DNA from 3 places in the Pseudoalteromonas sp. MB47 genome. Region 3 is predicted to be linked to each of the others. Evidence: predicted binding sites of a transcription regulator. Region 3 holds the regulator's gene; each other region holds the start of a gene.
What was found. Region 3 encodes FliA, which starts transcription of late flagellar genes. Its sites were predicted from a motif close to CTAAAGNTNNNNNNNNNNNNGCCGATA; they were not measured.
Positions count from the first base shown of each region.

Region 1 (4,582 bases), 110 kb from region 3:
ACGACGTGAGGAATTCAAAGATGAATTGAGCGACTTCATAAAGTCGTTGGTTAAATAACCAATTCTATTTACTTAGTAATAAATTATGTTAAAAAAGTGCCTATATGGCACTTTTTTGTTATTTACAAGCAGCTGACAATTGTTGATTATTAACAAATTAGGGACTTTTCTGATATACCTTTGTCTTATAGGGTTGTTAAGATGAGTATGGTGATTAATTGCTCTAATTCAGTTAGTTAACTGAGTAATGAAAAGCATTAATAATTTTGCTGCAAATTGTTTATGTTATAAAGCTACTTTTTACTAACAACATGATTTGCAGCGAATTAAAGCACTAAACTGAAATTATAATAAAAACATAATGTTAGTGTTTATTTTCAATATCTTAAATTATCTTTTAGCTTTTGATGTACAGGTAAGTACTAACAGATAGTCTTCTTCAAAGTAAGAAGCAATTTTTTAACGGTACGTTTAAGAATCCTGATTATGAAAGATTACTTCAAGCCTTTTCGCTGCAGTATATACCTAATGGTGTTATTAACTGTTTCTGGTTGCAGTAATGAGCTGCTGCTAAGCTCTACCGTTAATTCTATGCAAAGTTTTGCACTTCGCTTAATCGATCCTATTTTTCAAATTAATGTAAAAACTAGTTCTGAGCTTCAATCAACGGCTACACAAAAAAATACCCTAGCCACTGCTGCTATATTAGCACCTACAAAACCTAATTATACTTTTGCGTTACAGTTAGCATCAGTTAGCTCTGAGACCGCAATAGAAGTCACCTTTCATAAAATGGCAAAACAAGCGCCTAGTATTTTTCAAGGTAAACCAATTTTGAATGTTGAAGTTGCAGACGTGCATGATAGAACTTTCTACCGCTTAAAGTTTGGAGGCTATAAGTATTTAAAAAATGCGAAAGCTGACTGCGCGGCTATTAAGCGACAAGGTATTGATTGTTGGGTTAGTAAATACACAGATAATCGAATTTATTTTTAGCGTCAAATATTCACTCTAAAGGTGGCATTTTTATTGCTAAGATTTAAGTCTGTTTTTTAGAATTGACGTCACCATGCATTTTTCTATTTTCTCTAAATATTTATTGTTAACCATCTGCTTAACTGCTTTAACAGCATGTATGATGAGCCAAGAACAAAGCCAGCCTGTTTATACTGAACAGCAGGTACAGCAATTTGCTGCCGAGTGGCAAAATCAACAGCCTAGCATTGAACGTCTTGCTGCAATGGAAAAAGACCTTGCGTTGTTAATCGAGGTACTTTCGGCTAATAGTGATTTAACTGCACAACCATCGGCATTTGAGCCGCAAAATGATGTGATCTATCACCAAAGTGAGCAAATACAATCTCAGCAATCATCATCAATCGACTCATTAGAAACGATTATTGCTGCAAACAAAGCAGCAGAAGCAGGTGTGCAATTAGGTTTATATTTAACGCCGAAAAAGGTCAGACATCAGGTCTTGAACCTTAAACGTGATTATCCTGCTGTTTTAAATGACCTAGATTTTCGCTTTAAAACTCGTGAGCAAAAAGGGGTAACCTTGTATGGATTACGAGCAGGTCCATTTGCAAATTATACTCAGGCGACAGCTTTTTGTGAGATAGCCAAAAGAATGGGGCAAACTTGTGTGACAGCCCCTTTTATTGGGGAGATGCTATAAGTATCTTTCCTCTTGGAAATTAGGGGATTAACCTTAAAGTATTTGTTCTAGAGGTCGATAAAGCTTAAGATACAGCAAAATGGCTTAGCCATTTATTTATAAGGACTTAATATGAAATTACCTCTTTCTTTAATTGCATGCTCATTAGCATTTTCTGCTTTTTATTCTTATGCCACTACTGAATCTTTCAGTGCAACAGTAAAGGTTCAAAACTCAGTTGTTTTAACAAAAGGGAATGATCTAAATTTTGGTACTATTCGTGCCGTAGCCGATCCTTCAGGTGCTGCGCAAGCTGTTTTAACAATTAACCCAGAACCTGATGCAAGCCCTGTTTCAACAAGAACAGATGCATCTCCTGCGATTATTTCAATTATTGAGCAAGGGTCTCCTGCTTCATTTACGGTATCGGAAGCGGTGCCAAATGCGCGTTTGTCGATTACTGATCCTACTGCTAATACTTTAGCTTCTGATGGACAAGGTTTAAATGAGCCAAACTTTATTGTTGATGAATGGAAGTATTTTATTACTTCAGGCCCAAATGCAAATGCTTATTACCTTCCAGGCAGCCCAAATTTAACAGCAGATGCAGACGGCAGTGTTGAGTTTAACATTGGTGCCAATTTATCTACCTCAAATTCGGCGTCATCTGAGCCTTATCGTGATGTTGAGTATACCGGCACTTTCCAATTAGAAGTTGCTTACTAATAATACTAGGTAATTAGTCATGCGCTTTTTGCTTTTAGCTACTGTTTTATTTTGTGTGTTCTCAACACCCTTACAGGCTGCGAGCACAGAGCAACAAGCGCTTGATTTTGGTACTCTAGTTATTCTAGCTAATACAAATACCAGCTCTGTAATCGTCAAAGATGATGGCAGTATCAATACGCAGGGCTCGGTTTATGTTCTTAAAAATGGCCGCCCTGCAGAATTATTACTTACTGACTTTCCAGCTAGAACTCAGCTAACTATGAATCTAGTTGCCCCAGTTGACTTAACACATGATATCGATGGCAACTCGAGTGCTGGATTTTCTGTACGCCTTAATGGTTTTCCTAAATATGTGATTACCAATGAATTTGGTGAAGCAAAAGTATTTATTGGCGGTATTTTAACGACAGACCGTAGCGCTAAACCATACGCTGATGGTCAGTATTCTTCTACAACTTATTTAGAAATATCAGTCGATTACTAAGGATAGATATGTTCGCAAAACGTCTTTTATGTGGACTTCTTTTTGTTTTTTTCAGTCAATATGCAACGGCAAACTTACTTATTTCACCAACGCGGGTTTCATTTGATGAGCGCCAACGAAGCGCAAAAGTCACCGTCATTAATAGCTCAGAAGAGTACCGTACATACCGCGTGGTATGGAGCGAAAAATTAGCGCTACCTGGTGGGGGCTATCAAACATTGAGTGAGCCAGTAACCACGAGCCTTTCTCCTATGGCACGCTTATCACCAAAGCAAATTCGCTTAGCACCTGGCGAAAGGCAAACGATTAAAATAGCAATTAGAAAGCCTAAGGATTTGGCTAAAGGGGAATATCGTTCCCATTTACTATTTCAAGCCTTACCAAATGAAGATAAGGCAGCTAAGGCTGGACTTAAAGTGAATATGATTTTGAGTTTTAGTATTCCAGTTGTATATCGTGAACAAGGTGAGCTGCCAAAAGTTGCATTTCAAACTGCAGAAATAGTTGAAGATTCTCTAAACAAAAAACCAAAAATTGCCGTTAAATTAACTGAACAACAAGGTTTTAGTAGTTACGGTCGACTTAGCGCGTATATTACTAATTCTGCAGGTAAACAAGAAAAAATCGCAGAAATCGGGAATCTAAGCCTATACCCTGAAGTTGAACAAGCGACTGTGTTGTTAGATTTATTCTCTGGTAAACAGTTGCCAAAACAAGGGAACATTGAGCTTAAATATCAAGGTGCCGATGAGTATGAAGGCGTCGATTTTGGCTCATATTCATTGCCTATTCGACATTAGGGATTAATGCGAAAAAATTTATGAATCGCTTATTTGCGTTAGGGCTTATGCTATTAAGTCCTATCAGCGTTGCTAATTCGACTGTGAGTACAGAGGATGTACTAGCTAGAGTCAATGCCATAAGAGCTAAGCTAAATGGCGAACAGCTTTACGCTCCACAATCTAAGCATATAACTGCTGTCAATCATTCTGCAGACACCTTTGACGCTCAGCAACGAATTGCCACTGGGGAATTTTTGCTATTTTCAATTTATTTAAATGAAAATTATTTAGGTGAGTTGTTTGCCCTTAAGTCTGATCAAGACATATTGCTTGGCGTTTCGGGGCTAGTTGATATTTTACAGCTTGCAATTAATGTCGATATATCAGCCGAGAGGGCCGAAGGTTGGTTCATTAACACCAATAAAACCTTTCAATTAACAGCTCAAAAACAGTTGATTACAGATACAAAAAAGTGGCAGCTTACAGAACAACAAATTAGTGTTGATGATGATATTTATATAGAGGCAGCAGTACTCGCTGAGGCTTTAGAATTTCAGCATCGCTCTGATTACGCAAGCTTAGAGCTGTATATTGAAACTGAGTCTGTTTATCCGGTTGTCGCCCAAGCGCAGCGACATAAAAAACAACTACAAAGCTATAGTACTCAAAAGCAACCAACTTTACCTTGGAAACCAAGCCCATATCAGGCCTTATCTGTCCCTGTGGCTGACTTACAATTGAACTATACCCAAGATAATGATGGTAGTCAGGCAAGTTACTCATTACTTGGCTCGCAAGATTTTGCATACCTTACTATGGAATACTTTTTATCGGGCCGTGAAAGTGATTTATTGAATAACTCAAGACTAACTTTCTCCAAGCAAGATGTGAATAATCAGCTGTTAGGTCCACTTGCTGCAAGTCTTATTG
Region 1 covers NZ_VFBD01000031.1:381,481-386,062, reverse strand. Annotated here, with positions in the region: gene galU (UTP--glucose-1-phosphate uridylyltransferase GalU) at 1-58, shown strand, start outside; gene IMPJCBKJ_RS19990 (SPOR domain-containing protein) at 487-996, shown strand; gene IMPJCBKJ_RS19985 (SPOR domain-containing protein) at 1,070-1,678, shown strand; gene IMPJCBKJ_RS19980 (DUF4402 domain-containing protein) at 1,790-2,383, shown strand; gene IMPJCBKJ_RS19975 (DUF4402 domain-containing protein) at 2,403-2,870, shown strand; gene IMPJCBKJ_RS19970 (fimbria/pilus periplasmic chaperone) at 2,879-3,670, shown strand; gene IMPJCBKJ_RS19965 (hypothetical protein) at 3,691-4,582, shown strand, end outside.
Region 1: IMPJCBKJ_RS19980 (DUF4402 domain-containing protein) is a predicted target of FliA. The motif match lies at 1,712-1,738, and genes of this name have one in related genera.

Region 2 (4,582 bases), on a different contig from region 3:
TGGGGTCGCATTATAGGGAGATCCAAAAACAGATCAACACTTTTTTTCGATCTTTTTACTGTTCGCTCAAAAAGCGAACTAAATTTACCGAAAACAGCAAAAACGGTCGCTATTATGGCTGTTTTTTAAGCCAATATTCATAATTTAATGCAAATTTCATTGCTATGTTCATTTAACTCGTTAAGATAGCAAGTTCACAATGTTAAATTAATGTTTATTTCTTGTTTATTGGTAGATCAAAATGAAATTACCCGATCAAAAATCTTTTCTTTTCTCCGTTATTCTTGCTGTTTTAGGTTTTGTGGTTGTTAAGTTCGCACTTGCAAGCTTAGCTTTAGACCCAGCATTGCTATTTGGTGCAGGCTTATTAATTGGTGCTTTAGTTATTGCAGCACTTTCATCAGCGTCAAGTGAGGAGGCCGAAGTAAAAACAAAAACACTTTATGTTGGCAACCTACCTTATCGTGCTAATGAAGGTGTTGTTCGTGCTTTATTCGAAGAACAAGGCAAAGTTTTCAATGTACGTTTATTAAAAGATAAAAATACAGGTAAACGTCGTGGCTTTGGTTTTGTTGAAATGGCTGAAGCTGATGCAGATAAAGCAATCAATCAATTAAATGATAGCGAATTCCAACAACGTACTTTAAAAGTGCGTGAAGCAAAACAAAAACAAGAGAACGAAGCTAACAGCTTTCGTGAGGGATCTGATCAGTCAGCGTAATAAGCTCAACGCTTAATTGCGAATGACCAATAGGAGCCGTTGCATAATAGTGCAGCGGCTTTTTTTTATCTGTAGTAAGAGTAAAGCCTCGTAGAGCAATTAAACTTTCAACGCGCTTAGCAATCGCTTTGCCTGAGTCAATAAGGAAGATCTGTTGTTTATAGTAGTCACTAATCGCGCTGGCTAGTAATGGAAAGTGTGTACAGCCAAGTACCAGTACATCTATATCTTCTGCTATCGCTAAATTACTCAATACTTTCTCAAGCTTTGCTTTATTGATTTTCTGCGTATGAAATAGTGTTTCTGCAATTTCTACCAGCTCAGTTGAGCCATATAAGCTGACTTGTGTGTCTTGGCTATGAGTACTAATTAAATTTGCAGTATAGCGACTCTTGATGGTTGATGGTGTTGCCAGTAAACCAATATGTTTGCTGTTACTTATAGCGCAAGCAGGTTTTATTGCAGGTACTACCCCGACAACTTCTATACTTGTGTGCTGACGAATAGTATCTAAGGCAGAGGTAGAGGCGGTATTACACGCAATAACTAGAATATCAACGTGTAAGTTTGCTGTCTCGATAAACTGTAGTAGCGCTAAAAGGCGGGCTATGATCGTTTGCTGACTTTGCGCGCCATAGGGCAATAAAGCATTGTCCATAAAATAACTATAATCAGCATCTGGGATCAATGCTTGGATCTGTTCAAGTACGGTTGTTCCACCTATACCAGAATCAAACACCATTATATGAACTGACAAACTGCTTACCTCGGATCATCAAAGATCAGCAGTTTGCCATGCAGCTTTATAAAAAGAAAGAAAGGACTATGCCTCTTCTTCTGTTGCCGAGCGTAGCTTATTCATTTGTTCGAACATTGCTTTGGTATAATCCACCAGCTTACTGACTTCTTCTTTATCTTGGTTTAACCATTGTAAGATGCCAGCCAGTTCATTTTGCAAACCAATATCGCCCGCTTTATTAAACGCCTGTTTCAAATCGTCATTAAATGGCGCTATTTTCTCAGCAACTTCTTTTTCAGGAGCAGGTTTATATTCTTCATACCCTTTAATCGCTGCTACTGTTTTGGTTTGTTTTAGATCCATGGTAAAGCCGACTAGTTGCTCGTTACCTAAGTTCAGCTCTTTAGCTTGTTCAAAGGCATCTTCTAATGAGCCAGAGAAGAATGTTTCGCTAACATTCTGCAAGTCTTCCATCAATTCATTGATAGCTTGCTGCTCTTGCTCATTTAAATCACCATTGACTGACATAGAGAATGATAAATCACGTGATTGCGAAGACTCACTGACAAAGGCTTCGTTGTCGCCATTTTTGCTATAACTGCTTGCAGACTTACTTTCGTATGCATCAGCAAAGCTAATACTGACTTCATCACCTTCAGCGGTGGTGAAAGTGTACTCCGCGTTATTACTTAAGCTGATGTATTGAGCTTGGCTGACTGAAACCGCATTAGGTTTAGGATTGAACAAGTCTTCTTCTAATTCATCAATACCTTTAAAGATACCTTCTTTAGACTTTTCGATACCCTCTTCGATGTCATCGTTAAGAATACCTGACTCTTTAAGCTCATCATACGCATCGTCGATGCCCATTTGCACACCTTTACGTGCATCACCTAGCATGCCTTTGAGTTTTTCATCATCAGCACCATCGGCTTTTGCTTTACGAAGTGCACCGCCAACAAAGTCGAGTACGTTTTTCACGATCTCTTCAAAGTCGAACAGCGGTTTATCTTTTTTCTCTTCGGCTTTAGGTAAACCAAGTGCCTCAGCAAGTTTATCATCAAGAACTTTTGCCGCGAGCTCACGACCGCGTTGTTGATAACTATCTTGACGATTTTGAATGGTAGGCTGCTGCAGAGCCTGTTTACCATTGTATTTATTCACATTTGTATTAGGCATATAGCCTAGGTTGCCAATTTTCATGATCCGACTCCATGTTATGGTTAACTCATTATCGGCCAAAAACCAAAGAACTTAAGTTTTTTGTATAAAAAAACGACACTAAAATAAATAACAAAACTAGACAAATCCTCAGCGCTCCCTACAATAGCGCCGTTATACAGCTAAGAGATAAAAGGTAATCAGCCATGGCGGTTATAAAAATTGATACAACTCAATATGATGCACAATTGAGTGAGAAAGAGCAGCGCATCACCTCACAGTTTCGACGTTTTGGGGTCGAAAAATTAGAAGTGTTCGGCTCTGATCCTATTCATTACCGCCAACGTGCAGAGTTTCGTGTTTGGCATGAAGGTGAAGACCTGTTTCACATCATGTTTGATCAACAAACTAAAGAAAAGATCCGCGTAGATGAGTTTGACCCTGCAGCACCTTTAGTGGGTGAAGTGATGCAAGCGATGATCGAAAACTTAAAAGACAATGAAGTTCTGCGCCGTAAGCTGTTTCAAATCGATTACCTTTCAAGCTTAAGTGGCGAGATCCTTGTTAGCTTATTGTATCACAAACAACTAGATGAGCAGTGGCTACAAGCAATTAAAGAGCTTAAAGCAAAACTGAGCACACAGTTTAAGATTGATTTTATTGGCCGTGCTCGTAAGCAAAAAGAAGTGATTGGTAATGATTACGTTATCGAGCGTTTAAACGTAAACGGTAAAGAGCTTATTTATCAGCAAGTCGAAAATAGCTTTACGCAACCGAATGCGAAAGTAAACATCAAGATGCTAGAGTGGGCACAAGCGCTTTGCCAACCCCTCAATAATGACTTACTGGAGTTATATTGTGGAAATGGTAACTTTTCGATTGCTCTTGCGGGTTCATTCGACCGGGTATTAGCCACTGAGATATCAAAATCATCGGTTTACTCAGCACAATACAATATTGCACAAAACAAGGTTGAGAACTTAGATATCATTCGTATGTCGAGTGAAGAGTTCACTCAAGCAATGAAAGGCGAACGTACCTTCTCTCGTTTAGATGGCATAGACCTGAAAAGCTATAACTGCCAAACAATCTTGGTGGATCCACCACGTGCTGGAATGGACACGCTAACTTGTGACCTAGTTGCGAACTACGACAACATTATTTATATCTCGTGTAATCCCGATACCCTAGAACGTGACCTTGATCACTTATGCAAAACCCATGAAGTAAAACGTTTTGCAATTTTTGATCAATTCCCTTACACCCATCACATTGAATCAGGTGTGTTTTTACAACGTAAATAAAATCACTCTGCCAGCGCAGCAAATAGCGCTGGCAACTGCTGCTCGCTGAATACAGCTATACCATTGTCAGTTAACAGCCTTGCAGTTAACCCCATCCCTGAAATTTTCTTTCCTGAATGACTACCATCGTAAATAGTATTGCGACCACATGACGGGCTTGATTCTTTTAACAACGCATAGCGAATGCCCTTTTTTTTGCAAAGTTTAAGTGCTTGTTCTGCGCCATAAGCAAACTGCACTGTGACATCTTGCGCATCTTTGGTAAGTACTCTACCCACTTTGATTTCTGCAGGCGGCCTTGGTGTAGGTAAGCCACCAGCTACTTCAGGGCAGAATGCAACGAGCCTTTCTTGCTGTTTAAGAGTTTCTAAACCAGGATGGAGTAAGTTTTGCGATTGCCCGTCATAACGAACAGGGTTTCCTAACAAACAGCTTGAAACTAATAGTTTTTGCATTTGCTTTACCAATAAAAAAGCTCCGCGAACGGAGCTTTGAATTAAATTTAACTAATTAGCTTATTTATCAGCTAGGTAGTTAATTAAATCTGCCATGCTCTTTGCATCACTGATGCCTGAGTCCGCACCTAAGATTAAGCGATATTTACCATTAACAATAAAAGTTGGAACGCCTTTTAAAGCACCTTTTTGTTGGTAGTAT
Region 2 covers NZ_VFBD01000015.1:782-5,363, forward strand. Annotated here, with positions in the region: gene IMPJCBKJ_RS08505 (RNA-binding protein) at 242-721, shown strand; gene murI (glutamate racemase) at 684-1,478, opposite strand; gene IMPJCBKJ_RS08515 (DUF5610 domain-containing protein) at 1,545-2,663, opposite strand; gene trmA (tRNA (uridine(54)-C5)-methyltransferase TrmA) at 2,828-3,925, shown strand; gene IMPJCBKJ_RS08525 (DUF523 domain-containing protein) at 3,928-4,380, opposite strand; gene IMPJCBKJ_RS08530 (thiol:disulfide interchange protein DsbA/DsbL) at 4,441-4,582, opposite strand, start outside.
Region 2: IMPJCBKJ_RS08515 (DUF5610 domain-containing protein) is a predicted target of FliA. The motif match lies at 2,693-2,719, and genes of this name have one in related genera.

Region 3 (4,582 bases):
GAACAGATGTTGCATCAGTCACTTCAGAATGCAGGTGACGAAGGTGCCGGAATAGAGCCAGGCCTTGCAGAGCGACTTCAACAATCATTGAATGAAGCGCACCAAAACCAAGAAATGGCCGGCGAACCTTCGATACTGTTAACGTCAGGAATGTTACGGACTGTGCTATCTCGCTTCGTTAAGTACACCATCCCAGGTTTAAGGGTGATGTCTTACCAAGAGGTACCAGACGAAAGACAGATTAAGATTGTCAGCTCAGTAGGCCAACAATAGGATAGTAAAGGGGTTGAACCATGAAAATTAAACGTTTTTTTGCTAAAGATATGCGCACTGCACTGAAAGAAGTGAAAGATGAGTTAGGTGTTGATGCGGTTATTATGTCGAACAAAAAGCTTGCTAACGGCGTTGAAATCGTTGCAGCTGTTGATTACGACAAAGCAGCCCCGAAAGCCGAAGCTAAACCAGCAGTGGCACAATCAGCACCTGCACCACAGCATAACTTTGTTAAACCTGAGCCAATGCGTGCTAAACCTGAGCCGCAAGCGAAAGTTGCTGATAGCCTACAAGCGTTACTTGAGCGTCAAGCCCCACGCCCTCGTTCGCCAGAGCTTGCGTCAATGTTTAGTCAATCTGGTATTGATACGAGTGAACACTATCAACCAAAAGAGCCAAGCTTTGAGCAGCAACAGCCTGAATATAAGCAAGCTCCTCGTTATCAATCGCAGGCAGCACCTCGTGTACAAACTCAAGCACATAGCTTAGGTTTTGATGACGATTTAGATTCTGGTTTTGATGATTTAGATTCACCAGCCGAGCACAAAAACTCAGCACCTGCGAATCAATCAGAAATGACGACCATGCGGGAAGAAATGAATGCGATTCGTCAATTACTTGAACACCAAGTATCTGGCTTAATGCAACAAGATATGGCTCGCCGCGATCCGACTCGTGCATGTATGATTGACCGCTTAGCGGGTATGGGCATTGAACGTGATGTTGCTGAGCAAATGGCCTGTTTCATTCCTGACGACGTATCACGTCAACAAGCGTGGCAAGCATTACTGCAAATGGTTGAAAACCAAATGCATACAACGAATAACGAAATCCTACGTCAAGGTGGTGTATTCGCATTAGTGGGCCCAACGGGTGTTGGTAAAACAACGACTGTTGCGAAATTAGCTGCACTGGGTGCACAAAAATATGGTGCTGATAAAGTGGCGTTGATCACCACTGATACATATAGAATTGGTGCCTACGAACAATTGGCTACTTATGGTCGTATTATTGGCTGTGGTGTTAAGCAGGTAAAAGATGCGAATGAATTAGCTGAAGTGCTATACCATTTACGTAATAAGCGTCTAGTATTAATAGATACAGCGGGTATGAGCCAACGTGATTTACGTTTAACTGAGCAATTAAACACCCTAATGCGTAATCAGCGTGTTGATATTCGTAGTTATTTAGTATTAAGTGCGACAGCACAGATAAATGTGTTGCAAGAAACCGTAAGACACTTTAAAAAGGTTCATCTAAGTGGCTGTATCTTCACTAAATTGGATGAATCTTTAAGTTTAGGTGAGATTATTAGTATAGCGATTCAAAATCGCCTGCCAATAGGGTATCTTACTAACGGTCAGCGTGTTCCTGAAGATATTCGCGTAGCGAATGCTGAAAAACTAGTGAAAAAAGCTGAACAATTGTATTTAAAACGAGCAAAAGCACAACATTCACGACGTCAAGCAGTAGCGTCGAACACAGTAGGGATGTATGATTAACACAGTATTAGATCAAGCAAGCGGCCTGCGCAAAATGAATCAAAATAATAATAGTGGCGTTAAAGTTATCGCTGTGACTGGCGGTAAAGGTGGAGTGGGTAAAACCAATGTTTCACTCAACACCGCAATCGCATTAGGGCAGCAAGGAAATCGTGTATTAGTACTAGATGCCGATTTAGGTTTGGCAAACTGTGACGTGATGCTTGGCCTTCGTGTTGAACGTAACTTATCTCATGTTTTGTCAGGCGAGTGTGAGCTTGACGAAATTCTCGTTGAAGGTCCTGCAGGTATAAAAATTGTACCAGCGACGTCTGGTTCGCAAAGCATGGTGGAATTAACACCATCTGAGCATGCAGGTCTTATTCGCGCTTTTAGCGAGTTAAACACCGAGTTTGATATTTTAATTGTCGATACCGCCGCAGGTATTTCTGACATGGTATTAAGCTTTTCTCGTGCAGCCCAAGATGTTGTTGTGGTTGTATGTGATGAACCTACCTCAATTACCGATGCTTATGCGCTTATTAAAGTGCTTAGCCGTGAGCATGGCGTATATAAATTTAAAATTGTTGCTAATATGGTGCGCAGTTTGCGTGAAGGGCAAGAATTATTTGCTAAACTTTCAAAAGTAACGGATCGCTTTTTAGACGTTTCAATGGAGTTGGTAGCTACCATTCCTTATGACGAGAACATGCGTAAATCTACGCGACGCCAAAAGGTGATTGTTGAATTATTTCCAAACTCACCAGCTGCGGTGGCGTTTAAAACATTAGCAACAAAAGCAGTTAAGTGGCCGATCCCTAATCAACCTTCTGGCCATTTAGAATTTTTCATTGAAAAACTAGTAAACGGCTAACTATGACAACATCGGTGAATAAAGCGATGGGATATCAATCAGCACAAAACTTAAATGCGATTGTTGAAAAACATGCCTCTTTAGTTAAAAAAGTGGCGTGCCATCTAATTGCTCGTTTACCTGCCAGTGTCCAACTCGATGATTTAATTCAATCAGGCATGATAGGCCTAATTGAAGCATCAAAAAACTTTGATGCTAGCAAAGGGGCTAGTTTCGAAACTTTCGCTGGAATTCGTATTCGTGGTGCGATGTTAGACGAAATTCGTAGAGGTGACTGGGCACCACGCTCAGTTCACCGAAATGCTCGCCTTGTGGCTGAAACCATTTCCGAATTAGAAAGCACGCTAAATCGTGAACCTAAAGATACAGAAGTCGCTGAAAAACTTGATATAACGCTCGATGAGTACCATCATATTCTACATGATGTAAATTCTAGTAAAGTATTAGGTATAGAGGACTTAGGCGTTGATGAAGACGTGATTACACCTGTAGGTCAGGATTTAGGACTAGACAAACCGTTTAATAACGTTAAAAATGAGCGGTTTAACCAGTCTCTATTAACGGCTATCCAATCGTTACCAGAAAGAGATGCACTTGTTTTGTCTTTGTACTACAACGACGAAATGAACTTAAAAGAAATAGGACACATACTCGATGTTAGTGAATCGCGTGTGAGTCAGATACATGGTCAGGCGATGATTAAGCTCAAAGCAAAAATCAATGACTGGATTAATTAGTAGTAAGTAAATATAGGTTCAAACCTCACCGGAGGATGTTTTGGATAAAAACATGAAAATTCTTGTTGTTGATGATTTTTCTACAATGAGACGTATCATTAAAAATCTATTAAGGGATTTAGGTTTTACCAATGTGCAGGAAGCTGACGATGGGTCAACAGCATTGCCAATGCTACAAAATCAAGAATTTGATTTTGTTGTAACAGATTGGAACATGCCAGGTATGCAAGGCATTGATTTGTTAAGAGCAATTCGTGCTGATGATAGCCTTAAGCATATTCCTGTATTAATGGTGACAGCTGAAGCGAAAAAAGAACAAATTGTTGCTGCTGCTCAAGCGGGTGTTAATGGCTATATCGTTAAACCATTCACTGCTGCGACACTTAAAACCAAATTGGAAAAAGTGTTTGAACGTTTAGGTTAATCTAAGGGGAGAGGCTTATGTCAGCACTAGCTGCGCCTCAAATAAGTTTAGAGCAAGCTCGTCAACTTGTTGAGTTTCTTGAAAATGGTGAACAAGAAAAAGCTGATCAGCTGATACTTGAAACAGCATCAAAAGAACAATCAGAGCTGTTTGCTGAAATCGGTAAACTGACGCGACAATTACATGAAGCGCTAAAAAACTTTGATCTAGATACTCGTCTTTCAGATTTAACTACCGATGCGATCCCAGACGCTAAGCAGCGCTTAAATTATGTTATGGAAATGACAGAAAGCGCCGCTAACAAAACCATGGATGCAGTTGAAGCTAGTTTACCTATAGCGCAACAACTTGCAGATGAAATAGCGACGATTAAACCAACGTGGGATCGTTTAATGAGCCGAGAAATAGAGCTCGGTGAGTTTAAAAAGCTATGTCATAGCTTAGATAATTTTATGAATAACTCGCATACTAAAACCGATGAGCTACAGGGCTTGATGACCAATGTGCTGATGGCACAGGACTATCAAGATTTGACGGGGCAAGTAATCCGTCGCGTCATTGAGTTAGTGCGAGAAGTAGAAGACAGTTTAATTAATCTCTTAACTGTGTTTGGCAGTCAAGAAGATGGTCATCAACAACAAGAAAAACAGGCCATAGAAAAAGCACCTGCGACAAGTGATACACTAGCAGGTCCTGAAGGGCCGATTATTGATAAAGACTCTCGTGATGATGTTGTCTCAGGACAAGATGAAGTCGATGATCTATTATCAAGTCTGGGCTTCTAAGAGGAGAG
Region 3 covers NZ_VFBD01000031.1:272,303-276,884, reverse strand. Annotated here, with positions in the region: gene flhA (flagellar biosynthesis protein FlhA) at 1-273, shown strand, start outside; gene flhF (flagellar biosynthesis protein FlhF) at 294-1,775, shown strand; gene IMPJCBKJ_RS19515 (MinD/ParA family protein) at 1,768-2,628, shown strand; gene IMPJCBKJ_RS19510 (RNA polymerase sigma factor FliA) at 2,655-3,365, shown strand; gene cheY (chemotaxis response regulator CheY) at 3,406-3,789, shown strand; gene IMPJCBKJ_RS19500 (protein phosphatase CheZ) at 3,807-4,574, shown strand.